DNA from 3 places in the Clostridium sp. FP1 genome. Region 3 is predicted to be linked to each of the others. Evidence: riboswitches for the same ligand, from Rfam matches in the RefSeq annotation. Region 3 holds a riboswitch; each other region holds the start of a gene.
The links. A riboswitch is a leader RNA that binds a small molecule or an ion and turns the genes downstream of it on or off. The one in region 3 is predicted to bind S-adenosylmethionine.

Region 1 (9,991 bases), 890 kb from region 3:
CTGTATGTAATTATTCATCTGGAAGGTACATTATTATAGGCACACCTGAAATAATTACAACTTATTAAAACTAACAATATAATGGAGGAAAAAAATGGATAAATTAGTTATAAAAGGTGGGAAAAAATTACAAGGTGAAGTGAATATTAGTTCAGCTAAAAATTCAGTGCTTCCTATACTTGTAGCAACCATATTAAACGGTAATAATTGTACCATTGAAAATGCGCCTATGCTTGAAGATGTATTTGTAATTTGTGAGGTACTGAAATCTCTTAAAGCAAATGTTAGTATAGATAAAATAAATAATAAGGTGAAAATTAACACTGCTAACCTATTTGATAATGACGCTAACGATGAATTAGTAAGAAAAATGAGAGCATCTTTTTTAATAATGGGACCAATGCTTGGAAGGTTTGGAAATTTCAAAATCTCACTACCCGGGGGATGCAATATTGGAACTAGGCCAATTGATCTTCATTTAAAAGGATTATCTGCACTGGGAGCAGAGATATCAGTGGGCCACGGGTATGTGGAAGCAAAAGCAAAGAAATTAAGAGGTAGCAATATATACTTAGATTATCCTTCAGTAGGTGCTACAGAAAATATAATGATGGCGGCAACACTTGCAGATGGCGAGACAGTAATAGGAAATGCGGCGGAAGAACCAGAAATTGTAGATTTAGCGAGGTTTTTAAGGGTTATGGGAGCACAGATAAGTGGCGAAGGAACAGACACTATAAGGATTCTAGGGGTTAAAGATTTTAAAGAAGTTGTTTATAAGCCTATATATGACAGAATTGAAGCGGGGACATTTATGATAACCGCAGCAATTACCAAAAGTCTCATTAAAATTAATGGCGCTGATGGAGTTCATTTAAAACCAATAATAGCAAAGCTTACAGAAATGGGAGTTGCAATAGAAATTAATAAGAATAGCATAATAGTTGATGGAAGGAAAAAACTAACCCCCGTAGATATAAAAACTATGCCATACCCTGGATTTCCTACAGATATGCAAGCTCAGATGATGAGTTTATTATGTACTGTAAAAGGTACAAGTATAATTACAGAAACTATATTTGAAAATAGATTTATGCAAGCCGTAGAACTTAAGAGAATGGGAGCAAATATAAGAATAGATGGTAGAAGTGCGGTAATAGAAGGTGTAGACACGTTTACAGGTTCAGAGGTCACAGCTACAGATTTAAGGGCGGGGGCAGCATTAATCTTGGCAGGGCTTACTGCAGAGGGGGCAACTACAATAAGTGATATATATCATATTGATAGAGGCTATGTTTCTATTGAACAGAAATTAAAGGGGCTAGGTGCAGATATAGAAAGGGTGAGTTCTTAAAATAGTGGAGAAACCAAATTATAATGGATATGTAGTTAATATTATAGTTTCAAAGGTGATAATTTAATATGAAATTTAGAGAATTGAGATATAAGTTATTAATATATTTCAATTCTTTTATTCATTAGAGAATTAGCGCTTTAAAAAAAGTAATATTATTTATATTTATTTAATATGTATAAAGTGATATTTATTTTATAACGAGAGGAGAAAAGAATGAGAAGAGTTTTTATTACAGTACACTTGAAAAACTTCATTCTATTAAGTGTTGCATTTATTTCTTTTATAGTTATAGCTTCTGTGTTAATAGTGGGAGTAGGGGATAATAAAAGCTTAAATAAAAGTGAAAAGTATAAAATTAAATCAGAAGAATACAAAAACATTATTAAAAGTAGCTCAATTCCAAAAAATTATAAGATAAAAGTACTCATATCAAAGGAAAATACTATAAAAGAAATTGATTTAGAAGAATACATTACTGGAGTTGTTGCATCTGAAATGCCTGCGGAATTTGAGCTGGAAGCTTTAAAAGCTCAAGCAGTGGCATCTAGGACTTACGCTTTAGCTCATGTTACTGAATTAGGAGGAATACTATGTAAAAATGCTAATGGAGCAAATTTATGCGATACAGTCCATTGTCAAGCCTATATGAACAAAGAAGATCGCATAAAGTTATGGGTTAAGGATGGTAGAAAATATTGGGATAAGATTGAAACAGCGGTTGAATGTACACAAGGGCAAGTTCTAACCTATAACAATAGCTTAGTAATGGAGCCTTATTATTTTGCAACTAGCAGTGGTAAAACGGAAAACTCAGAAGAGGTATTTAGCAATAAGATACCTTATTTAAGGAGTGTAAAAAGCGGAGGTGAAGAAGGAGCACCAAAGTTTAAGAGTAGTAAAATTTTTGGGTACAATGAGCTAAGTCAGATTATAAATAACAATTACAGTAATGCTAAGTTGACTTCGGCTAGCATAAAAAAGCAAATAGTAATAATTGATAGAACTAAGGCAGGAAGTGTTAAAAATATCAAAACAGGTAATATAACTATGACAGGCAGTAAATTTAGAACTATGCTAGGCCTGAATTCATCAAATTTTGAAATAGTGTTTAATTTAAAAGGTGTAGAAATAGATTGCACTGGTTATGGCCATGGGGTAGGAATGAGCCAATGGGGTGCAGATGCTATGGCTAAGGAAGGTAATAACTATACTCAAATATTAAACCATTATTACATTGGAACGGTTATATCCAAATAAAAATTATACTAATAAGTTAGTTATCCTTTTTACAAAGATAACTGGCTTAATTTTTTTTTGGAGAAACTTATAATATTAAAAAATAAAGAATGTTAGATATAGACTATATTTCAACCTATAGAAGGTAAATTTAAAGAAATAAAATAAAAATGTTAAATAAGTGCAAAAAAAATTTATAAAATATGTATGTTTTAATACAATATGGACAAAAATACAAATGGAGGTGTTTGTATGGATAACAAAGCAAACAATAAGACATTAAATTTTTTTAAGAAAGAGGGCTTCTATGTAGTTTTATTTATTTGTTTATGTATAGTAGCAACAGTAGCAACTATAACGGCAGGTAATAATAAAAAACTTTCAAGTAAGCAAGCAGCAATTCAAAAGGAACAAGCAAATGCAGGAGACGTTCTGAAAGAACAAGAAAAACAATATCAAGACGCTCTTCAAGTAAAAAAAGAAAATTTGGCTAAGACTGAGGGGCTTAAACCAGTACCTAATATTAAAAAGGTTACAACTGGAAATTTAACTGCACCAGTTTCTAAATCAGTTAATGCTATATTTGAAAAACCTGTAGCTATTGGACTCTTAGCAAGAGCATATTCAAAAGATATTGATCCAGTTGTGTGGAAGACCGATGGAAGCTATAGAACTAACTTAGGTATTGATATTAAGGCAAATATAGGTGAGCCAGTAATAGCTGTTATGGACGGAATAGTTAAAGAAGTTGGAACTGACTTAGCTAAGCAAAAGGGTAAGATGGTTATAATAGATCATGGAAATGGCTTTATTACTAAATATTCCAATTTGGAAGAGAAAATATTAGTAAAGATAAATGATAAAGTCAGCAAAAAACAGAAAATTGGTTCTGTAGGAAACACTAGTTTAAACTCATATAAAGAAGACTATGGATCACATCTACATTTTGAAGTTTTGCAAAGTAGTAAGAACATTGATCCTGCTAGATATGTAAAATATGAGAAATATCAACCGGTAGTAATAAAACAATAACCAATAGCCATATCAATTAGTCATTTTTCCGAAATATATGGCAAAATGACTAATTGGAATGGAATTTAAAATGGAGTTAATGCATATTTATAAATAGAGAAGGGTCAAGGAGGTAACACTTTGAAAGACTATATTGAAGATCGAGTACTAGAAGTTGCTAAGTATATTATTGAGTCAAAAGCTACAATAAGAAGAACTGCCAAAGTGTTTGGAGTTAGCAAAAGTACTATACACAAGGATATGACGGAAAGATTGCCTACAATAAATCCTCAAATTGCCAGCGAAGCAAAAATAATTTTGGACTTAAATAAATCTGAAAGGCATATTAGGGGAGGAAGAGCAACAAGACTTAAATATAAGGCAGTAGAAGGATAAAAACATTTCAAGCAAAAACAAAAAAATATTAAAGCTAAAAAAAGAGGGTTTTTTTATGGCTTTATAGAATAGAGTTTAGTATAATTTAAATAATGAATATACTAAAGAGCAGGAGTGAGTTTTGAGATGTTTTTTTTTAGAATGGGTACAGACATGGGAATAGATTTAGGTACAGCAACAGTGCTTGTATATATCAAGGGAAAGGGTGTTATCTTAAAAGAGCCATCTGTTGTTGCCATAGATAGAAATAACAATAAGGTATTGGCAGTAGGAGAAGAAGCGAGGCAGATGATAGGAAGGACACCAGGCAATATTGTGGCCATACGTCCTATGAGGGATGGCGTTATTTCAGATTATGATATAACAGAAAAAATGTTGAAGCATTTTATTAGTAAGGCTTGTGGCAAAAGAAAGCTATCAGCTCCAAGAGTTGTCATATGCGTTCCTTGCGAGGCAACTGAGGTAGAACGAAGAGCGGTACAAGATGCAGCTAGAAATGCTGGAGCTAAGAAGGTTTATCTTATAGAGGAGCCACTAGCGGCTGCAATCGGAGCAGGACTTGATATTACTCGCGCAAGTGGTAATATGGTTATTGATATTGGTGGAGGGACTACAGATGTTGCAGTTATTTCTTTAGGCGGCATGGTTGTACATGAATCAATTAAAGTAGCTGGAGATAAGTTTGATGACGATATTATAAAGTATATAAGGCGAAAGCATAAGCTAATGATTGGTGAGAGAACTGCAGAAAATTTAAAAATCAATATAGGCTGTGCTTATAAACAAGATGAAGAGACTACAATGGAAATAAGAGGAAGGGATTTAATTACAGGACTTCCTAAAAACTTACAAGTAACCTCGGAAGAAATGCGAGAAGCTTTAAAAGAGGCTGTGAATTCAATAGCAGAATGCACGCATTCAGTGTTAGAAAAAACGCCACCAGAGCTTTCAGCCGATATAGCTGACAAGGGTATAGTTATGACTGGTGGAGGTTCACTGTTAAAAGGACTAGATAAACTTATACAAGAGATCACTAAGGTCCCAGTATACCTTGCTGAGGATCCCGTTTCATGCGTAGCGCTGGGAACAGGTAAAGTATTGGATTATATGGATAACCTAGATAGTTCATTTAATGGTGGAGAAAAATATTTAGCAGACTAAAAAGTGTAAACAAGCTATATGAATAAGCAATACAATTAAACTAATAATTGTATTGCTTATTTTTTTGGTATATAATGCACTTTTAATTTAAAACTCTGGGTAATTATTAAATTGGATTTGAATTTTTATCTTCATTATTAAGTGAATATAAATAATATGAATGCAAAAGTGAACGGCTCAAAACAGAAGCAATTTCCATTACTAAACTAAGTCTTATGTTTCTATTAGTGAATAATTCACTATCATCACTTGAATCTACTATACCTATTAATGAAACATTACCTACTTTAGGAAGTGTTTTCCCTACACCTTTACCAGGATGAATTGGATAATTTCTAGCTTGGATTTCACCGATATTCGATATGTCTCCTAAACATGCATCTACACCTATTATAGTGCAATTTGGGTGCAGTGCATTTATTTTAGATAATTTACTATCGATGTTTAAGGCGTGGATTGGGTTATCTATAGTGCCATATACAGGTAGTGGGAAGGAGCTATCTTTTAAAAATGTACCCACGAGTGGGCCGAGACAATCACCTATACATCTATCAGTACCTATGCAAACAACTAAAGTGTTTTGGTCAATATAGTCTTTTAGAAAGTTAGAAATTGTATAGTATGCTAAAGGGTCTTTATAATGGGTTTTAGCTTTACTCAAGAAATATACCTCCTTGTATTGCGCTGTGAATAAATTATTTTCCTACCAATAATTTATATGAAAAAATTTTGTGTATTATTATGAAAAAAGAATAAAAAAGCGATAAATTGGAAAATAATCTATATATATTAATTATTTGAGGTGGTATTAACATGAAGAAAAAAAATTTATTCTTTGTTATTATATTTTCTACTGTTGTAAGCGTATTTAATATGGTGTATTACAGTAGCGTTGTAATTAAGGCAAAGTATTATGAAGAAAACAACCTAAGAAAACAGGTAGTAGCTGAATGTAAAAAGGTTTATATCTGCCCCAAAAATATAAACAATAACCAGGGTAAAGTGGTGAAAGAAGCTGAGGAAGAATATTCTAATGTAAAAAAAAAATTAGGAAAAGAGGATTTGGCTAAGAAGGAATTAAGCGATGAAGAAAAAGGTAGTGATAATTTGAGTATAAATTCACTAAGTCAAGATATCGAAAAAAAATCGGATGAAAATATGCTCAATGACGTATATTCACTTGGGAAAGAGGATAGTCTAGAAGAATTAAATTATAATATTAAGAAGCAGGCACAATCAGTATTTAAAGTGTCAACAGGCAAAATACAAGAAAATTTAACAACTTCTGATAAGATAAAATTACTATATGTAAGCCTTCAGCTAGGCAAAGAGAATTATAAAAAAATGGAAGAATATTTATATGCAGTGGATGCCGAGGAAGGAGTTCTTAAAGCCCTTAAGTTATTAAAAGACGATTTATCAAAAAAAGAATATGGAAAAGTGAGAAAAATAGCTGGAAAGTTTATAGATATGGATGCGGCAGAAAGACTAAAATAAATTATATTGTAGTAATTGGTATAAGAAAGAGTTATCTTTTTTTATTGCGAATAATAAGTTGTATTAATGCTTAAAATAGAGTAAATATGCGAATGTTATAGCAATGTAGAGAAGGAATCGCTATTTCGAAGAAAATGAGCTTGAAATTAAATGATTATAGTTATATAATAATTCTTGTCGACAGGGTAAAGATACAAAAACAAAATATGCTGGCATGGCTCAACGGTAGAGCAGCTGACTTGTAATCAGCAGGTTGTAGGTTCAATTCCTATTGCCAGCTCCAAAAGTGGAGGAGTTCCCGAGTGGCCAAAGGGGGCAGACTGTAAATCTGTTACGTAATGTTTCGATGGTTCGAATCCGTCCTCCTCCACCATTTTCATTAGCTTTATAATAAATTATGGGAGCATAGCTCAGCTGGGAGAGCATCTGCCTTACAAGCAGAGGGTCACAGGTTCGAACCCTGTTGTTCCCACCATAATAATCTTTTTAAAAATAAAATGTATGCTGGCATGGCTCAACGGTAGAGCAGCTGACTTGTAATCAGCAGGTTGTAGGTTCAATTCCTATTGCCAGCTCCATATATGGAGGAGTTCCCGAGTGGCCAAAGGGGGCAGACTGTAAATCTGTTACGTAATGTTTCGATGGTTCGAATCCGTCCTCCTCCACCAAAAGACATCTGTAGATGTCTTTTTTTATTTATTTAATTTTAAAGTAAATAGGAATTGTTGACACTGAAAAGCTTATATGGTATTATAATTAAAACTTAATATTGATAACTCTTATCAAGAGAGGTGGAGGGAAAAAGGCCCTATGAAACCCGGCAACCGGTCAATGTACCATGGTGCCAATTCCTGTAGATTTATTCTGCGAGATAAGAAGGATGGTTAAAACACCTCTTCTTATAATTAGAAGGGGTTTTATTTTTTTAAAAACAAAATTTTTCCGTATTAGAAAGGAGAATTATAATGAAAAGACTATTTACATCAGAATCAGTTACAGAAGGACATCCAGATAAAATTTGTGACCAAATCTCAGATGCTATACTTGATGCTATTTTAGAGCAAGATCCTTATGCTAGAGTTGCTTGTGAAACCGCAGTTACTACAGGGATGGTTTTAGTTATGGGGGAGATAACAACTAGTTGTTATGTAGATGTTCCTAAGGTTGTTAGAAATACTATTGAAGGTATAGGATATACTAGAGCAAAATATGGATTTGATGCTAGTACTTGTGCGGTTCTAACATCTATTGGAGAACAGTCAGCAGATATAGCTTTGGGAGTTAACGAAGGATTAGAGTCTAAGAAAGGCACTCAGGATAAGATAGACTCCACAGGCGCTGGAGATCAAGGTATGATGTTTGGATTTGCAACTAATGAAACGCCGGAATACATGCCACTTCCAATTGCTATGGCTCATAGACTGGCAAGAAGATTAAGTGAAGTAAGAAAGAATGGTAAGCTTAACTATCTAAGACCAGACGGAAAGACTCAAGTTACTGTAGAGTATGAAGATAATAAGCCAGTAAGAATAGATACTATTGTTATTTCAACTCAACATGGAGAAGAGGCAACTCATGATCAAATTGAAAGTGATTTAATAGAACAAGTAATAAAGCCTATAGTTCCAAGTGAATTATTAGACGAAAACACTAAGTATTATATAAATCCTACAGGTAGATTTGTAATTGGAGGACCGCAAGGAGACTCTGGTTTAACAGGAAGAAAAATAATAGTAGATACTTATGGCGGATACGCAAGACATGGCGGCGGCGCATTCTCTGGTAAAGACCCAACAAAGGTTGATAGATCTGCTGCATATGCTGCAAGATGGGTTGCTAAAAACTTAGTAGCAGCAGGAGTTTCAGATAAATTAGAGATTCAGTTAGCTTATGCTATAGGTGTAGCTAAACCCGTATCTATAGAAGTTGAAACTTTTGGAACTGGAAAAATTGAAGACGATAAAATTGTTGAAATAATCGGAAAAGTATTCGATTTAAGACCAGCTGTTATTATAAGAGAATTAGACCTTAGAAAACCTATTTATAAACAGACAGCAGCTTATGGACATTTTGGAAGAAATGATTTGGACCTTTCCTGGGAAAGACTAAATAAGGTTGAACAAATAAAAAAATATTTATAAAATGAAATAGAAAATATTTATAATAAAAGAGGGATAACAATTATTAATTGTTATCCCTCTTTTTCCTAAGTAATAAAAAAGTTTATTTTAAGGCAATTGGGATAATTATAAAGATATTAAATTTTATTTTATTATGTGGATTATTAAATGGTATTTTGATAAAACTTAAGATAGGGGTATACTGAAGGTGAAAAACGTAAAGTACATATGATATAATAACAACGATACTTATATTAATAGTATTGCTACTATATAAATTTATAAATAGGGGAGATTTTATGCCAGAAATACAAGGAATCATAGAAGATATAGTATTTCACAATGAAGAAAATGGGTATATTATTGCTCATTTGCATGCTATAAAGCAGCAAATAACTGTTGTAGGAATTGTACCCTACATAAGTGAAGGTCAAAATTTAAAATTAACGGGAGAATGGGTTAATCATCCTCAATTTGGAAAGCAATTTAGAATAGTTTCCTGTGAGGAAATAATACCTAGTTCTATTGCAGGTATAGAAAAATATTTAGCTTCAGGAGTTATTCAAGGAATTGGACCAGTAACTGCTAAAAAAATTGTAAAGCACTTTGGAGAAAATACCATGAATATACTAGATAATGAAATCCAAAGGCTAAGGGAAATTGATGGTGTAGGAGAAAAAAAGATTAAATTAATTTTGGAATCTTATTCTAAGCAACGAGAAGTTAAAAACATAATGATATTTCTTCAAACCTATGGAGTAACTCCTAATCAATGCGTGAAGATTTATAAAAAATATGGAGGAGATTCTATAAAGGTAGTACAAGATAATCCATATGTGTTAACGGAAACTATTGCTGGCGTAGGATTTAAAATTGCTGATAAGATAGCTCGAAGTTTAGGTATCGACAAAGAATCACCTTTTAGAATACAAAGTGGAATTAATTATGTTGTTAATGAATTTTGTGCTATGGGAAATACTTATATGCCCCTGGTCAGGTTACATAAGGAAGCTGAAAACATTCTTGGAGTTTCTGAGGAAGAAATTGAGAAGAGTATTTTTGACAATGTTGTGCAGGGAAAATTGAAAGTTGAAAACATTGATGAAGAAAAATGTGTATTCACTATGCCTTTCTATTATTGTGAATTAAGTATTACTAAAAAAGTTATAAATTTATCTATAGCAAAATATGAAAAATTAGATTTAGACATTGA
Region 2 (9,991 bases), 3.5 Mb from region 3:
TAACTGCATTTGCTATTTCAATGATACTATTGTTATGGAATAAGATTAATAACAATATTTTTCGTTCTTGTATTGTAGTATTACTTTCTGCGTTGATTATTATTTCATGGGTATTTTTAGATGGATTACCACCTGTATCTTATGTTGAAAATATAGTTAGTTTGGTAGCGAATATGGGAATAATATGGCTTAGTTTAGGGGTTATTTCTCTTGTAATATTGCCACTGCCATTTATATTTTTTTCACCAAAAAAATATAAATTGTTATCAGTAAGCATTGGGATGTATTTTATAATTATTTTAATTTCTACTCTATTTGGAAATTTTCCAGTTCCATTGATGGGATACGGAGTTTCCCCTATAATAGGATATTTTATATCTATAACTTGGTTCGCAAAATCCAAAATTAATTCATAATGTTCATATAGTCTGAATTATTTACACATAAACCATCTATATTATTTGTTAAATATAGGGGGTTTATGCGTGTGAATTTATAAGCAATTATAGGTACAAAAAACAATCATTTTTGCATTTTGCACCTCATAACGGAACGGGTTGTTGAAAGTCAGCTTTTTTTAATGACATCTATAGGATTATTATTATAGTATTTACGTAAATGGTACATAAGGCAAGAAAATATAAAATTAGAAAGGATTTAGTAAATACTTGTAGAATAGATATAAGATTACAAATGAAAAGGCGGAAAATAAAAAAGCTTATTATAGAATTTTATAGAGGAGATTTTAAAATGGAAGTGTTTTCAAAACCAGCAGTTGGTGGAATTATAACTAAACGTGAAAAAGGAATTGACTATATTTTGATTCAGGAGAGGTGCAAGGAGAATGGCGGGGCAGAGAACGGATTAATAGAAATACCCGCAGGAAAGATTAGAGAATTTGAAAATATATTTGATTGTTTAAGAAGGGAGATTTTTGAAGAAACAGGGCTTAAGGTCATTGAAATCCTAGGAGAAGATGAAGGGGTAATTAATAAATCAAATGGGTTCAAGGTTATAAATTATATTCCTTTTGCTTGTTCTCAAAATATAGAGGGTAATTATCCTATCATGGTTCAGACTTTTATATGTAAAGCTTCAGGACAAATATTAGATAAAACAAATGAAACTAAAAATATTAGATGGATTTCCATAAATGAATTAAAAGATATGTTATATAATAATGAAAATGGATTTTATCCAATGCATGTAGCCACATTAAAAAAATTTATAGGTGAGAGGTAGAAAAAAGAGTGAATACAAATATATATTTAGTAAGACATGCCATGTCTATCTATACTGCAGACGAATTAAATCGGCCATTATCAGAAAAGGGATATAGAGATGCAGAGAGAATAACGAAAATTTTATTAACTGAAAATATAGATACTGTTTTATCAAGTCCATATAAACGTGCAATCCAAACAGTTGAAGGTATAGCGAAACAAATTGGTACTGAGATAATACTTGAGGATGGATTTAAGGAAAGAAAAATAGCAGAAGGCTTAGTAGAGAATTTTGAAAGTGATATAACTAAATTGTGGACAAACTTCAATTATGCTTTTGAGGGTGGGGAGTCAAATCTAGAAGCACAAAACAGAGGGATTCTTTCACTTAATAAGGTGCTAAATAAGCATAATGGTAAGAATATTGTTATTGGTACTCATGGCAATATTATGGTTTTAATAATGAATTTTTTTGATAGTAAATACCACTATGAATTTTGGAAACAGCTTAGTATGCCTGATATTTATAAGTTGAGTTTTGATGATAGTAAGCTTGCAGGAGTAAAAAGAATATTTAAAGATAAAACATAAGTTTATATATAATATTCTAAATGATTTAAACTTATATTTATATTTTGTATAATAAAAATGTTAAAGATTAAAGGGGGTATAGATGAATAATATAGGAAAAAGAATAATGGTAATAGGTTCACCAGGTAGTGGCAAGAGTACATTTTCAAGAAAACTTGCAGGGGTAGCAGGCCTCCCACTTATTCATCTTGATAAAGAATTTTGGAATAATGGCTGGATTGAGACCCCAAAGGAAGACTGGGTAAAAAAACAAAAGTCTTTAATATTAGGCTGTGAATGGATAGTAGATGGTAATTATGGTGGTACCATGGATATTCGTCTTGAAAAAGCTGATACAGTAATTTGCTTTAAATTAAGTAGGACAGTATGTTTGCTGAGTTATTTTAAACGAGTTATAACAAATATAAATAAAGTAAGACCAGATATGCCAGAGGGTTGTCCTGAGAAGTTTGACCTTGAATTTATAAAATATATTTGGAACTTTCCTAAGGCCTCAGGACAAGTAAACATAAATAGACTCGAAAAAAGTAAAGATAAACAAATTATAGTGTTTAAAAATAGAAGGCAAGCAAAGCAGTATATTATAGAAATATCTAATGGAAAAAAAAGAAGAGTTAACCAGAAATAGTTTCAAAGTTTATAGGACCAAAGTCACTTTAAGTCTTGATGTAGGCACTATCAATGTAAGAAAAAATCATGACGTATATTTGAACCGGAAAGTGTGTTAGAATAGGGAATATAGAGCAGAAAGTTATTAATTGAGCAAATATTTATTAATGACATATTTAAAATAAGGAGGCAAAATGCAATGGATTTAATAAAAGAAATATATGAAAAAGATATTGGTTACAATTATGAAAATATAAATATTTCATATAAGCTTAGGAAAGCATCAAGATCAATTGTACTAAATGATTCACGAAAAATAGCCTTATTATTTGTATCAAAGAATAACTATCACAAGCTACCAGGCGGAGGAATTGAAGCAGGTGAGGACATTAAAACTGCTTTAAATCGTGAAGTAATGGAAGAAGCTGGAGTTAATATTGATGTTTTGGGTGAAATTGGTACAATCATAGAATATAGAGATAAGCATGAATTATTACAAATATCATATTGCTATTATTCTGAGGTAAAAGGTGATATTAAAGAGCCATCATTTACAGAGGTCGAAAGAAATAGTGGTTTTCAACTAAAATGGGTGACCTTAGATGAAGCTATATCTATTCTTGAAAATGATACACCAGATAATTATCTTGGAAAATTCATTCAGAGTAGAGATTTAATGTTTCTAAAGAGTGCCAAATGTCTTTTAAACAGTAGCAATATATAATAATTATTTGATATTATATATTATTTTATTATAGTCAGGGGATGGGTGAAAATTGAAAATATATATAACAAGACATGGAGCAACGGAGTGGAATAAAGAAGGTAGGATGCAGGGCTGGCAAGATTCAAATTTAACTGAAATAGGTGTTGATAACGCTAAAAAGCTAGGTGAGAGTTTGCAGGCTATAGATTTTGATTATATTTATTGCAGTCCACTGGGGAGAGCTTTTGACACAGCAAAATACATTCGAGGAAATAAAAATACTGAGATAATTAAAATTGAAGATTTAAAAGAAATGGGATTTGGTATATGGGAAGGTATGGACCATGAAAAAGTAAAAGAGCTATATCCTACCCAGCAGTTTAATTTCTGGAACAAGCCTCAATTGTATGAACCTATAGAGGGAGAAAGCTTCCATGAATTGATTCACAGGGTAAAAAAGGCATTATATGATATTATAAATAATACCACTGGTGAAAATATTTTAATAGTAACCCATACAGCTGTAATAAAGGCAATCTATTCAATAATCAAGAATTATTCTATTGAGGATTTTTGGAGTAAACCCTTTATGTATGATACATGTTTAACAGTACTCGAAGTGGAAGATAAGAAAATTGAAATTATTTTAGAGGCGGATATTTCACATTTAGATTAGAACATGATTAGTGTGAATAATATAAAGAATTTTAATGGAATCCATTTTAGGATTCCATTAGTTTAAGGTTAAGGCATTAAGGGAAGCCTAGAAAGTTTTACGGTGGGTGTATTTAATGAAAATAATGATATAGTTGGATATGGCGGCTGTAAAAAAATGGGGTGGCTATGCTTTGTCAATTCTAGATTTATACAATGCAATGTAGTAATCAATAATTATACCTAATCCAATGCCAATAGCATAGGCTAATAAGTCAGTATATAAAAATACATATCCTAATACCAATCCACCCAAAGTTGTTTTTCTCATATTATCTATCCAAATAGCATGATACAATTGGCTTAATTCAATAATATAGCAAAATGATATTCCCATCAATGCAACTAACTTTGTTTTCATATCCTTAAAAATAAAACCAAAAGCAAGAAAAATCATTAATGCCCACAGAGCATCACCCAAATATGTATTCAAAAAATCTGGTATGACAGTAGCCATCTTTCTTGAGCATAATCCTAAAATAATTACAATTATTATCATAAATCCATAAAATAACCTATTGCGTTTATAAATCATATTTAACCTCATCCCAAATTATTCTTTTAATTTCCTATTTTTTTCTTCTTACAATTTTTGATATTTAGCTAATCTATGCTGCGATTCAAATTGCTTAGTACCTATATTAACTATAATTATAGCATGTTGTAAAGTTTGTTTACGTAAATTCCAATGAAGTTCGCATTAATATTGTAGCGTGGAAGATGATGATATAAACATAAGGTTCACTAATAATAAAGTAAATATATTTGAAAATGTAAAAGGATATATAGAAAAATAGGTCCTACTAGGGGAGGGAAAATGGAATATAAAATTGAAGTAATGATACAATCAGATTGGGAGCAAGTAGCAAATATTTATCTGCAAGGTATTAAAACAGGAATAGCAACATTTCAGACAGAAGTACCTATTTACGAAAATTGGGATAATAGTCACATAAATTCATGTAGATTAGTTGCTCGCTTAGGTGACAATGTGCTGGGGTGGTAGCTCTGAGTAAAGTCTCAAGTTGATGTGTTTATAAGGGAGTAGCGGAAGTAAGTATTTATATTGCTGAAAAATATAAAGGCCAAGGAATAGGGAAGGTTCTTTTAACAAAGTTAATTAAAGCATCTGAAGAAAATGGTTTTTGGACTTTGCAATCGGAACAACCTCGCAATAATAGTGAAACTTAATTATTATAAAAGGAGAGAATATAATGGAAAATATTGTTCAAGATTTATCAATATCAGAAATGTTAGATATGTCGCATAAGTTATGGGAAAAACACAAAGATACCTGGAGTCCAATGGAACCTGCGCAAGGTAAGATTTCCATACTTTATATGATTGAAGAAATTGGCGAAGCAATTGCAATAATAAAAAAGAAAACGGAAGATGGAATTATGAATGATCCAAGGATAAGAGAGCGATTTATTGAGGAGCTAGGGGATGTGCTAATGTATTATTCAGATACGTTAAACAGATTTAAAATTACACCTCAAGAGTTTTGAAGTACATACATTAAAAAATTTGAGAGTAATATGCAGAGAGATTATGAAAGTCAGTATAAGAAAAAATAAAAAAATACCTTTACATTTCCTCGAAATGGTGATAATATAACTTTAATTTAATAAATCAATTAATTCTCATCAAGAGAGGTAGAGGGACTGGCCCTATGACACCTCGGCAACCGTCAGATATCATTCGTCTGAAAAGGTGCTAATTCCTGCGCTAAGTTCCTTAGAACTTAGCGGAAGATGAGAGAGGTAACCTTGTAATTTTATACCTCTTTCATCATTTATATTGATGGGAGAGGTTTTTGGTTTTTAAAATAAATTTAAAATAAAATTTAATATTGTCTTATCAAGAGAGGTGGAGGGAATGGCCCTATGAAACCCGACAACCAGTATCATATATGATACATGGTGTTAAATCCTGCAGCATTGCTGCGAGATAAGAATAAGTTTGGCATTAGAGCCCAAGTTTATTCTTGGGTTCTATTTTTTTTAGGAAAATAATTGCGAGTAGCGATACTTGCAATAAAAAAAGTAATAAGTTATGAAGAGGAGATGAGATTTTATGATTAAAGTTTGTGACGTAAGTAAAAGTTTTTCCAAGGAGAAAGTATTAAATAGTGTTTCTTTTACAGTGGATAAAGGCGATATTTATGGAGTTATTGGTCACAGTGGTGCTGGCAAATCCACTTTACTTAGATGTTTTAATGGGCTTGAATCCTATGATACAGGCAGCATTAATATAATGGGAAAAGAAGTAAAGCAGTTAAGTTCAAAAGAGCTTAGGGAATTTAGAAAAGATGTAGGTATTATATTTCAAAGCTTCAATTTGATTAACAGAAAAAATGTTTTTGAAAATATTGCATTTCCACTGGAAGTATGGGGAAATGACAAAAATTTTATTAAAGAAAGAGTAGATAGCTTAATAGAATTAGTTGGACTTAATGATAAAGTAAATAGCAATATACGCGAACTTAGCGGAGGACAAAAGCAGCGAGTTGGAATTGCAAGAGCCTTGGCACTTAATCCAAAAATATTACTTTGTGATGAAGCTACTTCTGCATTAGATCCTAAAACTACAAAATCTATATTGGAGCTTTTAAGAGATATCAATAACAAATTTAATATAACAATTATCGTGGTTACACATCAAATGGAGGTGGTAAAAGAGATTTGTAATAAATTTATTCTTTTAGAAGGAGGTGAGATTAAAAGTAGCGGTATTACAGATGAATTATTTATTAGACCAACAAGTGAAATGAAAACACTTATAGGAGAGGAAGAATTATTACCTAGTACAGGGCATAATATTAAAATATTTTTTCCAAAAGAAATTAGCCAGAGTTGCGTAATAACTTCCATAGCCAGGGAGTTAAATATAGATTTTTCAATAGTATGGGGCAGGCTTGAAAAATTCAGAGATAATGTAATGGGAAGTCTTATAATAAATGCAAGTGATGAAAATAGGGAAAAAATATTAAAATATTTAGATGGAAAATCTATAGAATGGGAGCTTATTAATTACTTATTGAAGAAAGATGAATATAAGGAGGGGGGGATATAAATGCTATTTAAAGATGTTTTACTACCTGCACTTTTAGACACAATATATATGGTAGGGGTGTCTACAATTTTTACAGTGATTTTGGGGTTTATAACAGCCGTGGGACTTATTATAAGTAGTCCTAAAGGGCTAAGACCAAATGTTCTAATTTATAAAAGCTTAAACTTAGTAGTAAATATGCTTCGTTCTTTTCCGTTTATTATATTAATGATATCTATATTCCCTTTAACCAAACTTATTGTTGGAACAACCATAGGTACTAATGCAGCTATAGTTCCATTAACTCTAGGAGCAGCTCCTTTTGCCGCAAGAATAATAGAATCTGCACTACTGGAGGTTGATTACGGAATCATTGAAGCGGCTAAATCTGTTGGTGCAAAAACCTATCAAATTATATTTAGGGTTATGGTAAAAGAGGCAATGCCATCTATAGTTCTTGGAGTTACTTTAACAATAATAAATATTATAGGTTACTCCGCTATGGCTGGGACAATTGGTGGCGGTGGCCTGGGAGATGTAGCAGTAAAATATGGCTACTATAGATTTAAAACAGACATTATGATATACACTGTTATTATTTTAATTGTAGTTGTGCAAATTATTCAAGCCTTAGGAAATTTATTGTACAGAAAAATGATTAGATAAATCTTAAATTATACAAATGCGAGGGGGATAACAATTAATAATTGTTATCTACACCACAGAAATACGAGGGGGAAAATTAAAAATGAAAAAAATATTAAGCGTATTATTAACAATAGTTGTGATCTTAACAGTAAGTGGTTGTGGAGCAAAAAAAGAAGTGGCTGCACCTGCAAAGGTAGCACCCGAGAAAAAAATCATTAAAGTAGGTGCCACGCCTGTGCCTCATAAAGAGATATTAGAGGTGGCAGCGCCAATCCTTGCGAAAGAAGGATATACACTTGAAATAGTAGAATTTACTGACTATGTAACACCAAACACTTCACTAGCTGAAGGACAACTAGATGCTAATTTCTTTCAACATATACCTTATTTGCAATCTTTTAGTAAAGAAAAAAATCTAAAACTTGACTATACTGTAAAGGTTCATCTAGAACCTATGGGCGTGTATTCTAGTAAATATAAAAAACTCAGTGATTTAAAAGATGGGGCTGAAATAGCTATTCCAAGTGATCCTACGAATGGAGCGAGAGCACTTAGAGTACTTGAAAATGCTGGACTCATTAAATTAAAAAGTGGTGAACTTATTTCAAAACTTGATATTACGGAAAATCTAAAAAAACTTAAAATAACTGAACTAGATGCTCCTCAACTTCCAAGGATACTAAAAGATGTGGACGCAGCAGTTATAAATTCAAATTTTGCTATAGAGGCTAAATTAAATCCAACAAGGGATTCACTAGCAATTGAATCAAAAGATTCTCCTTATGCAAATGTGATTGCAGTTAGAAGTGAAGATAAAACTAAACCTTATATACAGGCACTTTCAAAGGCTTTAAATTCTCCAGAAGTTAAAAAATTTATTGAAGATAAATATAAAGGAAATATAATTCCAACTTTTTAAAAATAAGATGCCTTAAAAGAGGAAAGCTATATCATTTATAGAATACTTTAGTATACACAATTATTTTCTCTTCGGAGAAAGAAGGAGGCATTTTATGAAAATGTTAAAAGGTACAAAAACAGCTGAAAATCTAATGAAATCATTCGCAGGTGAATCACAAGCTAGGAATAGATATACTTATTATGCGTCTGTAGCGAAAAAAGAGGGATATGTACAAATATCTAATATATTCACAGAAACAGCAGGAAATGAAAAAGAGCATGCTGAAAGATTTTTTAAATTTTTAAGCACAAGTTTAAATGGAGAAGTGGTAGAAATCAATGCTACATATCCTGTAGGCTTATCAGATACTAAATCAAATTTATTATGGGCAGCAAATGGAGAAAAGGAAGAATGGTCAGAACTTTATCCAGAATTTGCAAGAGTTGCTGAGGAAGAAGGATTTGCTGATGTTGCTTTTGTTTATAGAAAAATTATTGAGGTTGAAAAGCATCATGACGAAAGATATAGACAACTATTAAGCAATATAGAAAATAATTCAGTATTCAATAAAGATACAGTAGTTAATTGGAAATGTATCAACTGTGGTTATATTTTTGAGGGAAAAAGTGCTCCAGAAATATGCCCAGCCTGTGCACATCCAAAAGCATATTTTGAGGTATTAGCTGAAAATTATTAATATAAGGTAGATATAAGAATGGGAAATGGATTATTAATAAGATAATCCATTTCCCATTATTTTATTTATAAAATGATTATTAATTTCTAAATTGATTTTAAATAAAACAGTGAAATTATACAACTTGCTAATTGCTGCTTGGATGGCACTTTATTTTGGTAAACTATCAATGTATTCTACCATTTTAGATTGATTCTCTACTAATATTTTTTGATTTTGAATTAATATATCCATTTTCTTATGCAAATCTTGAATTATTAATTCAGATTTAAGATTTATTTTATAATCATTTGTTGATTTTATTCTATCTTTATCTTCCTGTCTATTCTGACTCATCATGATTACAGGAGCCTGTATAGCGGCAGTGCAAGATAGCACTAGATTAAGGAGTATAAATGGAAACGGGTCAAATAAATTTTTGAACATGGAATTTAATACTATCCATATTACTATAACTGATAATGCAATTATTATAAAACTCCAGCTTCCTACTGATGCAGCTATTTTATCCGCCATTTTATTTCCAAAAGTAAGAGTTTGTGCATGAGCAATCACGTTATCTTTGGATATTTTATTTCCAATTAATTCATGTAGTAGTTCTTCTTCAATATCGTTAAAAATTTCTCCTTGTTCTAATATTTCATTTACGATTTTTTCGGTATCTGATTTTTCTTTTTCATTTTCCATGTAAATATCCCTCCTTATATAACTTTAAAATGTATATAAAATTTGATTTAAAATAAAAATACGCTATTGTCCATGACTTTATTTAAGTTATTATACTATACTTCCCATTTTATAAATAGATGGTTAATTTGGGTGGCACTTTTTTTCAAAAGCAGTTGACA
Region 3 (9,991 bases):
TTCAGTATAAATAGAATCTTTTAGTGGTGAATAGCCTGCATCTACTGCCACACCATTATTTATAGCAGCGATGTCTACATCCTGTATTGATCTTGGAATTTGAGTAGCAACAAGTTCAATTATCTTAAGGTTCTTTTTATTTTCTATAATGTCTTTTACTGTAGGAGTTATACCTACTCCATCCCTTAATTTAATTAATCCAGCTTCTTGAATTAATATAAGTGCCCTTCCGCCATTACTTGCATCATTTGGAATAGCAATTTTGGCTCCATCTTTAAGAGTTTTTATATCCACAACTGTTTTAGAATATATCCCCATAGGTGCTAAAACAGTATTCCCTATTGATGTAAGATCTAATTTATGCTCTGCTTTAAATTTATTAAAGTAACCTATTGTTTGAAATGCATTTGCATCAATTTCCCCATCACTTAATGCTTGATTAGGTCTTATATAGTCGCTAAAATTTACTAATTGAAGATCAATATCTTCTTTAGCTAATTTTACTTTTATCTTATCCCAAAGCACATGTTCATCTCCTGTGACACCCAATTTAATTACTTGTTTCTTGGTTGGTGTATTACTTGGTGTAGTACTTACCTCTTTTGAACTTCCACAGCCTACTAAAGCAGTTATTGTAATTAACGCCACTACTGTTAATACTGATATTTTTTTTATTATCATTTTAAATCCCCCTTTATTTTGAAGATAGTGTTAACACTATCTTTATTTTAATTTTAATGACTTAATTTTTTTAGTATAAATTCTCCAAAACTTTGTATTGAAGTTACCAATACAAGAAGAATTAATATTGTTGCCACCATTATATCTGTTTTAAAATATTGATAACCGTATCTGATGGCGAAATCACCTAAGCCCCCTCCACCAACAGTTCCGGCCACTGCAGAGAATCCAATCAAACTGACAGTAGTAATTGTAAGTGCATATACAATCCCAGGAAGCCCTTCTTTAAGTAAAACCCTATATATTATTTCAAAAGAACTTGATCCCATTGCCTGCGCCGCTTCTATAACTCCTTTGTCAATATCCAAAAGTGCTGATTCAATTTGTCTTGCCACAAATGGAATTGAACCAATAACTAGTGGGACTAAAGCCCCTTTCATCCCAATAGTAGTCCCCACCACAAGACGAGTAAAAGGTATTATTGCAGCAAGTAATATTACAAATGGTATTGCTCTGAATATATTTATACTTTTACCCACCACATTGTAAATTCTACTATTCTCTAAAATATTGTCTGGCCTTGTAACTACTAAAATGATTCCTAAAGGAATTCCTATAAGTGTAGAAATAAATCCTGAAATACTTACCATTCCAATAGTTTCCCATAATGCTTTTATCATATCAGGAAATAGTTCCACTACGTTTGGCAGGTAATTTACTAAAAACTGATGCATGCTCTATCACCTCTACATTTATATTATTTTCTTCTAAATATTTTATTGATTGGAGTATTCCCTCCTTAGCACCACTAAATTTTACAATCAAATTGCCAATAGGTATATGTTGAATAATTTCAATATTCCCAAACAAAATACTGGCATCTATTTTAAATTTTCTTGAAAGTTTAGAAATAAAGGCTTGACCCGTCTTTTGTCCCACAAATGATATTTTAGCTACGCTTTCCCCTTCTTCAAATTCTTCATCGCATAGGAAATCATATATCTTATCATAATTAAAAACAGTAGATATAAATTCTTTGGTTATTTCAGCTTTTGGATTCGTAAAAATATCAATTATCCCTCCACTTTCCACTATTTGTCCAGCTTCCATTACCACAACTTCGTGACAAATTTCTTTTACCACTTCCATTTGATGGGTAATGATTACTATGGTTAAACCTAGCTTTTCATTAATTTCCTTTAACAATTTTAAAATTGATGCTGTGGTCTGCGGATCTATTGCAGATGTTGCCTCGTCACACAATAAAACCTGTGGATCGTTTGCTAGTGCTCTGGCTATAGCAACCCTCTGTTTTTGTCCTCCACTTAATTGTGATGGATATGCTAAAATCTTATCACTAAGCCCAACTAATTCTAGCAGGCTTAAAACTTTCTGTTTTTTTTCTTCCTTGGTATAGCTATTTCCCTTAAGTGGGTATGCAAGATTTTGAAATACATTTCTACTGCTCATTAAGTTAAAATGTTGAAAGATCATACCAATTTTTTTTCTACTTTTTCTTACCTCTTTTTCAGGTAACTTAGTTAATTCTTTATTGTTAACTATAACCTGCCCACTAGTGGGCTTCTCCAATAAGTTTATACAGCGCACTAATGTGCTTTTTCCTGCTCCACTGTACCCTATTATTCCAAAAATTTTACCCTTTTCAACATGCAAATTAATTTCTTTTAATGCTTCAACTGTTCCCTGTTTATTTACATAAACTTTTCTTACTCCTTTAATCCAAATCATATTTTCCCTCCTTAAATTATCACCTTACCAACTGAAATCCCGCTAAAAATCTCAATAAAAAAATCCCCTTCTTTTCAAAAAGAAGAGGATAAATACATAAAAAAACCCATAGAAGGGTTGACTTTTAATAGTACCTTCACTCATCTTTCAGAACAGTGTTCTGATGGAATTAGCACCTTACATGCAAATAATAACATGTGGTTGCTGAAACTTCATCGGGCCAATCCCTCAGTTTCTCTCGATAAGAATAATTATTAAATTTTTATTTATGCAATTTTTGATTGCTTGAGATTCATTATACTTACTACTTTTATAAATGTCAACAATAAAATCGAAATATTTTTTACTGTTGACAATATTAAATAAAAGCCTTATTATAACTTTTAAACAACTTAATAACAAATTTCTTATCAAGAGAGGTGCAGGGACTGGCCCTTTGAAACCTCGGCAGCGGGTTCTTTTAGAATACTGTGCCAATTCCAGCAAAATGATTCTTTAAAGATAAGACGGCTATATTTAAACTATAAATTAACCCTCTTCTTTTCATAGAAGAGGTTTTTTTGTTTAAATTGAATTAACTACTTATTTCACAATCATTTTGCAATTGAAAATTCTATTTTTTAGTATACCCCAAAAAAATAATAGGAGGAGATTTTATGCAATTTACTTTAGGAAAAATCAACAAATTAAAAGTCGCAGTTTTATCAAACATTGAAGCCAACAAGAAAAATTACATAGAAATAAGTCACAAGATCCATGGAAAACCTGAAATAGGAAACCAAGAATTTTTTGCTTCTAGTATCCTTATTGAAACCTTAGAAAAACAGGGATTTACTATAGAAAAAGGAGTAGCTGGTCATGCAACTTCATTTATAGCGAGAAAGTGTTCCAAGGAAAAAAAAGGTGCAACTATTGGTTTTTTAGCAGAATATGATGCTCTTCCAAATCTTGGGCATGCTTGTGGTCATAATATTATTGGTACCACTAGTATTTCTGCTGCTATTGCTCTATCAAAAGTAATAGATGAGTTAGGTGGTCAAATAGTAGTTTTAGGTACTCCTGCCGAAGAAGGAGGCGAAAATGGAAGTGCAAAGACAAGCTTTGTACGCCATGGTTTACTTAAAGGCATAGATGCTTGTATAATTGCTCATCCTTCAAGCAGAACTTGTATTACAGGTGATTCACTATGTGTAGATCCATTAGACTTTGAATTTATAGGCAGACCCGCTCATGCAGCTGCTTGTGCTGAAAAAGGTATAAATGCACTAGATGGTGTTATACAATTATTTAATGGAATAAATGCCTTAAGACAGCATTTAACAAAAGATGCACGTATACACGGCATTATAACTCATGGAGGAGATGCTCCAAATATTGTTCCTGAATATGCTAAAGCAAGATTTTTCATTAGAGCTGCCACCCGAAAAAGTTGCGATGTAGTAACAAATAAAGTTAAAAATATAGCTAAGGGCGCCGCTCTTGCTACTGGCTGCTTGGTTAATATTATTGCTTTTCAAAACAAGGTAGATAATATGCTTAAAAATAGTGCCTTTGATGATATCTTTGTAGAAAACTTGAAATTTTTAGGATTTGATTTAGATATACAAAATGCATCTGGTATAGGCTCCTCAGATGTAGGAAATATAAGCCATATTGTTCCAACAATTCAGCCAACTATTAAAATTGGACCTGACACTTTAGTGGGTCATACTAGTGAATTTTGTGATGCAGCAATATCAAAACAGGGAGATGAGGCTTTGATTCTCGGTGCTAAAGCCATAGCACTTACCGGGCTTTCCCTGTTAGCTTATGAGGATAAGCTTAAAACTATAACAGATGAATTTCATAGAGCTTTAGCTGCTGAATAACCTTCCCTTACTTTTAATTTCCTTCCATATAATAAAACTATTTTAATTTCCATGTTGACACTGCTAATGTTCTAGTGTACTATTAACATATGTCACTAGAACATAGATGCACTTTCTCAAAGGAGATGGAATAATGGATACAACCTTTAATGACAAAACGCCTATATATCTACAAATTATGGACCTTATAAAAATGAACATCGTTACAGGAAAGTTAAAATCAAATGACAAATTACCTTCAGTACGGGAAATGGCAATAAATTTGAAGGTAAATCCAAATACACTTCAAAGATCCTATCAAGAGCTTGAAAGACTTGGAATTGTTTTTACACAAAGGGGCACCGGAACATTTGTTGGGGAGGAGAAAAATATGGTAGATAATTTAAAAAAAGAAATGGCAAAGGAAGTTATAGATTCCTTTATACTTAGAATGAAAAGCTTAGGCTTTACTACTAATGAAATAATTGAATCTATTTCAAATGAAACTACGGAGGTAAAACAGAATGACTAATATATTAAAATCTGAAGGAATATGTAAGTCCTACTTAAATAAAAAAGCCTTGCGAGGAGTAGACCTAGAAATAATGCCTGGAAAAATTGTAGGACTTCTTGGCCCTAATGGTAGCGGTAAAACTACCTTTTTAAAAATAGCAGCCGGCATTCTTCATGCGTCTAGCGGGGAAATACTAATAGATGGTCAAAAGCCTGGTGTTTATACAAAATCTATAGTTTCCTATTTGCCTGATAATGAATATCTTCTAAAATGGATGAAAATAAAAGATGCTGTGAGGTATTTCAAGGACTTTTATTCTGATTTTGATGAAAAAAAAGCAAAGGAAATGCTTCTATTTATGAAACTTGATGAAAATAGCAGTGTAAAAAGCCTATCAAAGGGAATGAAGGAAAAGTTGAAGCTTACCTTGGTACTTTCAAGAGCCGCAAAACTTTATATACTTGATGAACCACTTGGTGGCGTAGACCCTACCACTAGAGAACAAATATTAAATGCTATAGTTAATAATTTTAGTGAAAATAGTTCTATGCTAATTACTACACATCTTGTAAATGATATAGAACGAATTTTCGATGATGTAGCATTTATATCTGATGGAAAGGTAGTACTACAAGGTAATGCCGAAGAGTTAAGACTAGATAAGAAAAAGTCAATTGATGAATTGTACAGGGAGGTATTTCAATAATGTTTAAGCTTATAAAATATGAATTAAGATCAAATTTTTTAACCATACTTGGTAGTTGTATATCTGTTATAATTGCTAACTTATTTCTTATGACAAAGAGAGATACCTGGGACGTTGCAGTACCTGGATTCTCTGCGTGCATAATTATTGGTGCCATAATAGTAATTTTTATATCCTCATTAAAAATCATGAGCAAATATTTACATGGAGACGAAGGATACTTATTTTTTACACTTCCACAATCTGGTGTATCAATAATAGCCTCAAGGCTGATAACCGCTTTAATCCAAATATCTATTGTCCTTTTTGTATCCATTTTAATGTTTAATTTTACTGTACCAGACAAAACATTTTTTAATTTATTTAAAGATTTTAAGCTCAATCAAGTGTTCTTCTCTATGATTGTATATATATGGAGTGTTTTTTCTTCCTTAACTTTCATATATTTCTGCATGGTTATTGGCAAAGTAGCTTTAAAAGGTAAAAAATTAGGGAAAATAGGTTCTTTTATAATTTTCATAGTACTATCAATAGCACTAAGCTGGCTATCTACTAAAATTACCAGCATATTTCCTCAAACACTTAACTTCGGTGGTTCTTCAATAGCTAATAATTTTGGAGCATCTAATTCTGGTTTGTCTATTTCAGGTGGAAGATTAAATATTGCTAGTACCATATTTGATATAATTACTTTTATAGGATTCTTCATAAGCACTACCTATTTAATAGATAAAAAATTAGATCTATCATAAACTCGTAATAATTTAAAACTAATATCAGGAGGTTGAACATACAAATGAAAACTATAGTACAAATTAAGAATGTTACAAAAAAAATCGGTAAAAAAGTGATAATAGATGACCTTACTTTTGACGTACGTTCCGGTGAGGTGTTTGGATTTCTGGGACCAAATGGTGCAGGTAAAACTACTACTATTAAAATGCTTTTAGGACTTATGTCTATTACTAAAGGTGAAATGTATATTGATGGAATTAATGTTGAGAAGGATTTTGAAAAGGCCATTGCTAAGGTAGGTGGGATTATTGAAAATCCAGATTTGTATAAATATTTAACAGGATATCAAAATCTCCTTCATTACTTTCGAATGTACCCAAATTTAAAGAAGGAACGTATCGATGAGGTTATAAAAATTGTGGGCCTTGAAAAAACAATACACAACAAAATAAAGACATATTCGCTAGGGATGCGCCAAAGACTAGGGGTTGCACAAGCACTACTTAACTCTCCAAAACTATTGGTATTAGATGAACCTACTAATGGGCTAGATCCTGCTGGAATTCATGAATTACGTGATCATTTGCGGACCCTGGCAAGAGAAGAAAATGTTGCAGTAATTGTATCAAGTCACTTGCTTTCAGAAATGGAACTTATGTGTGATAGGGTAGGAATTTTGCAAAATGGAAAATTGGTTAAAGTCCAGGATATGAAGGAAATGCTTGAAGATGAGGTAGATTCAGTTATAGCTCTAACAGTTACGCCAATTGAAAAGGCAAAAACATATTTAGAAAGTCTTAGTAACAAATATAAACCAGAAATAAAGGATAAAGAAATAGAAATCATAGAAAATGTAGAAAATATACCTGAGTTAGTTGAAAAACTTGTGGGCCAGGGAATTAAAATTTACGGCGTTCGCAGGGAACAACAAAGCTTAGAGAAAAAATTCTTAGAAATGACAGGGGGTAATGAAATTGCGTAATATAATAAATTTAGTTCGTAATGAAAATATGAAGCTTTCTCATAGCATTAGCACATGGATAATGACGGGAATATTAGTTCTTCTGATATTAGTAATTGGACTGGTATCTAGATTTACGGGCACCCAGGCGCCTAAAAGTGATTGGAAAGCAGACATAGCAATTCAAAATCAGAAGCTAAAAAAATCATTGGCTGAGCCAGGAATATCTGAAAAAGACAAGGATAGCATTACAAAGGATTTACAAACTAATGAATATAGGCTTAAAAATGATATACAACCTCTGCAAGATAAATCCCTATGGGGATTTGTAAATACTACAAGTGGCCTAATATCTTTAATATCTCTTTTTGCCATTGTAATGGGTGGTGGAATAGTAGCCAATGAGTTTTCAGGAGGCACAATTAAACTATTACTAATTAGACCTTCAAAACGCTTTAAAATTCTACTTTCAAAATATATTTCTGTTATAGGCTATACTCTTTTAATGCTTTTAGCACTTTTCATAGTATCATTCCTTCTTGGAGGAATATTATTTAGCTTTAAAGGTGCAGGTACACCATTCCTTACAAATTCAAGTGGAATAATTACTGAAGTTAATATGATAACACATATGATGGCACTTTACGGACTTCAGTGTGTAAGCTTAGTCATGATGGTTACTCTAGCATTTATGATTTCTTCAGTTTTCCGTAATAGTTCAATGGCTATAGGCATTGGAGTTTTTCTTCTAACTATAGGGAATACCGCAACAATGCTACTTCTTAGATATAATTGGTCAAAATATATTTTATTTACAAATACGAATTTGGATCAATACATTAATGGACAGCCATTAGTTGAAGGAATGACAATGACATTTTCAATTATTGTGCTTATAGTATATTTTGTAATCTTTAATGTTATTTCATATATAGGTTTTACCAAAAGAGATATAGTAGCATAATATTTATATTACTTAAAACAGAGCTTGTCATCAAACTGACAAGCTCTGTCTCTATTTTCTTGAACAATTAATTAAGCTTATGGATAGCATGGTACAGTTACCTTGGCTTTAAATAAGTCTCCATCAATTTCAATACTAAGATTTCCTCCTTGAAGCTCTAAAATGCTCTTAGCAATGGAAAGTCCTAGACCTGACCCTTCAGTATTTCTAGACTTATCTCCCCTAATAAATCTTTCGAATATTTCTTCTTTGTCAAAATCCATTTCATAAGAGGAAATATTTTTCATAGTTATAATTATTTTATAATCATCCACTACTAAATCAATATATACTCTAGTACTCGGAAGCGAGTATTTTAATATGTTATTTATGAGATTTTCAAATACTCTCCAAGTCTTTTTCCCATCTAAATTAGCATAGACTTTTTCTTTAGGCACCTTTAACTTAAATATTAAGGATGAATTATTAATTTTCTCATGAAGCTCTGCTAAGGCTTGCGAAAGTAATGCAGTTACATCTACTTTTTCCATATTAAGTTCTACTGCGCCACTAGCCATCTTAGAAGCTTCAAATAAGTCATCTATAAGTATTTTAAGTCTCTGAGATTTTCTATCTAATACATCTATATACCCTTGTGATTCTTCTTTAGATAAGCCTTCTTTTTTTAGCAAATCAACATAATTTATAATGGATGTAAGTGGAGTTTTCAAGTCATGAGACACATTAGTTATGAGTTCAGACTTAAGCCTTTCACTTTTTATCTCATTTTCAAGGGATTTTTTAAACCCAGCCTTCATATTATTTATGTTATGGGCTAGTTTAAAAAGGTCACCTCTCCCCTTTTCTTCTATAGTATAATTAAGGTTTCCTGAAACTATTTCCTCCGTTCCTTTTACAATACTTCCAAAAACTTTAATTATATTAAAGGAGTAAATTAATATAAATAACAGGTAACAAAGTACATACGCTATTGGTATTATTATAACAATTGAGTGGGACATTAAAGCAATAAATGCAGCTAGTATCGCTACTCCTGCCAGCAAAGTAAGTATGATAATTCCTCTTACTTTAAACTTAGTAGTTTTAGTCATGGGGCTTTCTTTCATAAAAATAGATAATTTATAAAGCAGGCATTTTTTTATCTCTGCTCTAAACTCCTCTTTATTTCTTTTTAAATTAGCTACCATCCTTACATTAAAAATAAAGTAGAATATATAAAATGCTACAATAGTAAGTTTATGAAGTTGTCCTAAACTATATGGTTTATAGAAGAATACCACTGTATTTAAATATACATTCATTATAAATGAGTAAATTATAAATATAAATACCCTCGCGTCTAAGGGTACTTTGTTGTACCACTTTGTTAATTTCCCAGTAAAATCTATTTCCTTATTGTTTTTCTTTAATATATATATTATATATACTAACATGAAAAGTCCTATACTAAATGATACAGCTCCTATTACTATCTCTTTAATAATTCTCTGTCCTACAGAATTATAATAAATGTAATTGCCATATACATAACTATTTTGATCTATATCCTGTGGAATAATAAAATATCCTTTTTTACCATTTTCAGCAAACCACTGATTTATTGACGCCATTTCACTATTATTTTTCAAGTCTTTTCCTGGAAATTGCATACTATACAGGGCATTATTTTTTACATATAAATCTATATCTGATACATTGACCATATTAGTATCTACAACATTGTTTTTCCCTCTTGTTATATAGTACTTTATTATACTCTTTCCCTCTACAGCTTTTTTAACATTTTCATAGTCTTTAGTTTTATATGCAGCTATTTCCTTTGTAAAATCCTTTA

Region 1: linked by a shared signal. The riboswitch ahead of metK (methionine adenosyltransferase) and the one ahead of G9F70_RS06170 (methionine ABC transporter ATP-binding protein) in region 3 are both predicted to bind S-adenosylmethionine.
Region 2: linked by a shared signal. The riboswitch ahead of G9F70_RS22345 (methionine ABC transporter ATP-binding protein) and the one ahead of G9F70_RS06170 (methionine ABC transporter ATP-binding protein) in region 3 are both predicted to bind S-adenosylmethionine.

Annotation. Positions count from the first base shown of each region.
Region 1 covers NZ_JAAMNJ020000001.1:365,445-375,435, forward strand. Annotated here, with positions in the region: gene G9F70_RS01730 (YwmB family TATA-box binding protein) at 1-68, shown strand, start outside; gene murA (UDP-N-acetylglucosamine 1-carboxyvinyltransferase) at 95-1,354, shown strand; gene spoIID (stage II sporulation protein D) at 1,571-2,614, shown strand; gene G9F70_RS01745 (M23 family metallopeptidase) at 2,846-3,625, shown strand; gene spoIIID (sporulation transcriptional regulator SpoIIID) at 3,746-4,000, shown strand; gene G9F70_RS01755 (rod shape-determining protein) at 4,127-5,161, shown strand; gene yyaC (spore protease YyaC) at 5,268-5,822, opposite strand; gene G9F70_RS01765 (hypothetical protein) at 5,975-6,658, shown strand; tRNA gene G9F70_RS01770 (tRNA-Thr) at 6,867-6,941, shown strand; tRNA gene G9F70_RS01775 (tRNA-Tyr) at 6,947-7,031, shown strand; tRNA gene G9F70_RS01780 (tRNA-Val) at 7,058-7,133, shown strand; tRNA gene G9F70_RS01785 (tRNA-Thr) at 7,162-7,236, shown strand; tRNA gene G9F70_RS01790 (tRNA-Tyr) at 7,242-7,326, shown strand; SAM riboswitch class I at 7,435-7,536, shown strand; gene metK (methionine adenosyltransferase) at 7,624-8,799, shown strand; gene G9F70_RS01800 (ATP-dependent RecD-like DNA helicase) at 9,078-9,991, shown strand, end outside.
Region 2 covers NZ_JAAMNJ020000001.1:4,729,444-4,739,434, reverse strand. Annotated here, with positions in the region: gene G9F70_RS22390 (cell division protein) at 1-416, shown strand, start outside; gene G9F70_RS22385 (NUDIX hydrolase) at 619-1,242, shown strand; gene G9F70_RS22380 (histidine phosphatase family protein) at 1,251-1,814, shown strand; gene G9F70_RS22375 (DNA topology modulation protein) at 1,897-2,442, shown strand; gene G9F70_RS22370 (NUDIX domain-containing protein) at 2,623-3,147, shown strand; gene G9F70_RS22365 (histidine phosphatase family protein) at 3,200-3,805, shown strand; gene G9F70_RS22360 (DUF2809 domain-containing protein) at 3,971-4,378, opposite strand; partial or broken gene G9F70_RS22355 (N-acetyltransferase family protein) at 4,661-5,025, shown strand; gene G9F70_RS22350 (MazG nucleotide pyrophosphohydrolase domain-containing protein) at 5,058-5,351, shown strand; SAM riboswitch class I at 5,484-5,604, shown strand; SAM riboswitch class I at 5,698-5,800, shown strand; gene G9F70_RS22345 (methionine ABC transporter ATP-binding protein) at 5,920-6,918, shown strand; gene G9F70_RS22340 (methionine ABC transporter permease) at 6,919-7,563, shown strand; gene G9F70_RS22335 (MetQ/NlpA family ABC transporter substrate-binding protein) at 7,646-8,464, shown strand; gene rbr (rubrerythrin) at 8,559-9,143, shown strand; gene G9F70_RS22325 (DUF1003 domain-containing protein) at 9,294-9,830, opposite strand.
Region 3 covers NZ_JAAMNJ020000001.1:1,260,048-1,270,038, reverse strand. Annotated here, with positions in the region: gene G9F70_RS06180 (MetQ/NlpA family ABC transporter substrate-binding protein) at 1-681, opposite strand, end outside; gene G9F70_RS06175 (methionine ABC transporter permease) at 735-1,415, opposite strand; gene G9F70_RS06170 (methionine ABC transporter ATP-binding protein) at 1,363-2,430, opposite strand; SAM riboswitch class I at 2,568-2,678, opposite strand; SAM riboswitch class I at 2,835-2,938, shown strand; gene G9F70_RS06165 (M20 family metallopeptidase) at 3,087-4,298, shown strand; gene G9F70_RS06160 (GntR family transcriptional regulator) at 4,432-4,809, shown strand; gene G9F70_RS06155 (ABC transporter ATP-binding protein) at 4,802-5,497, shown strand; gene G9F70_RS06150 (hypothetical protein) at 5,497-6,249, shown strand; gene G9F70_RS06145 (ABC transporter ATP-binding protein) at 6,294-7,214, shown strand; gene G9F70_RS06140 (ABC transporter permease) at 7,207-8,157, shown strand; gene G9F70_RS06135 (histidine kinase dimerization/phospho-acceptor domain-containing protein) at 8,235-9,991, opposite strand, start outside.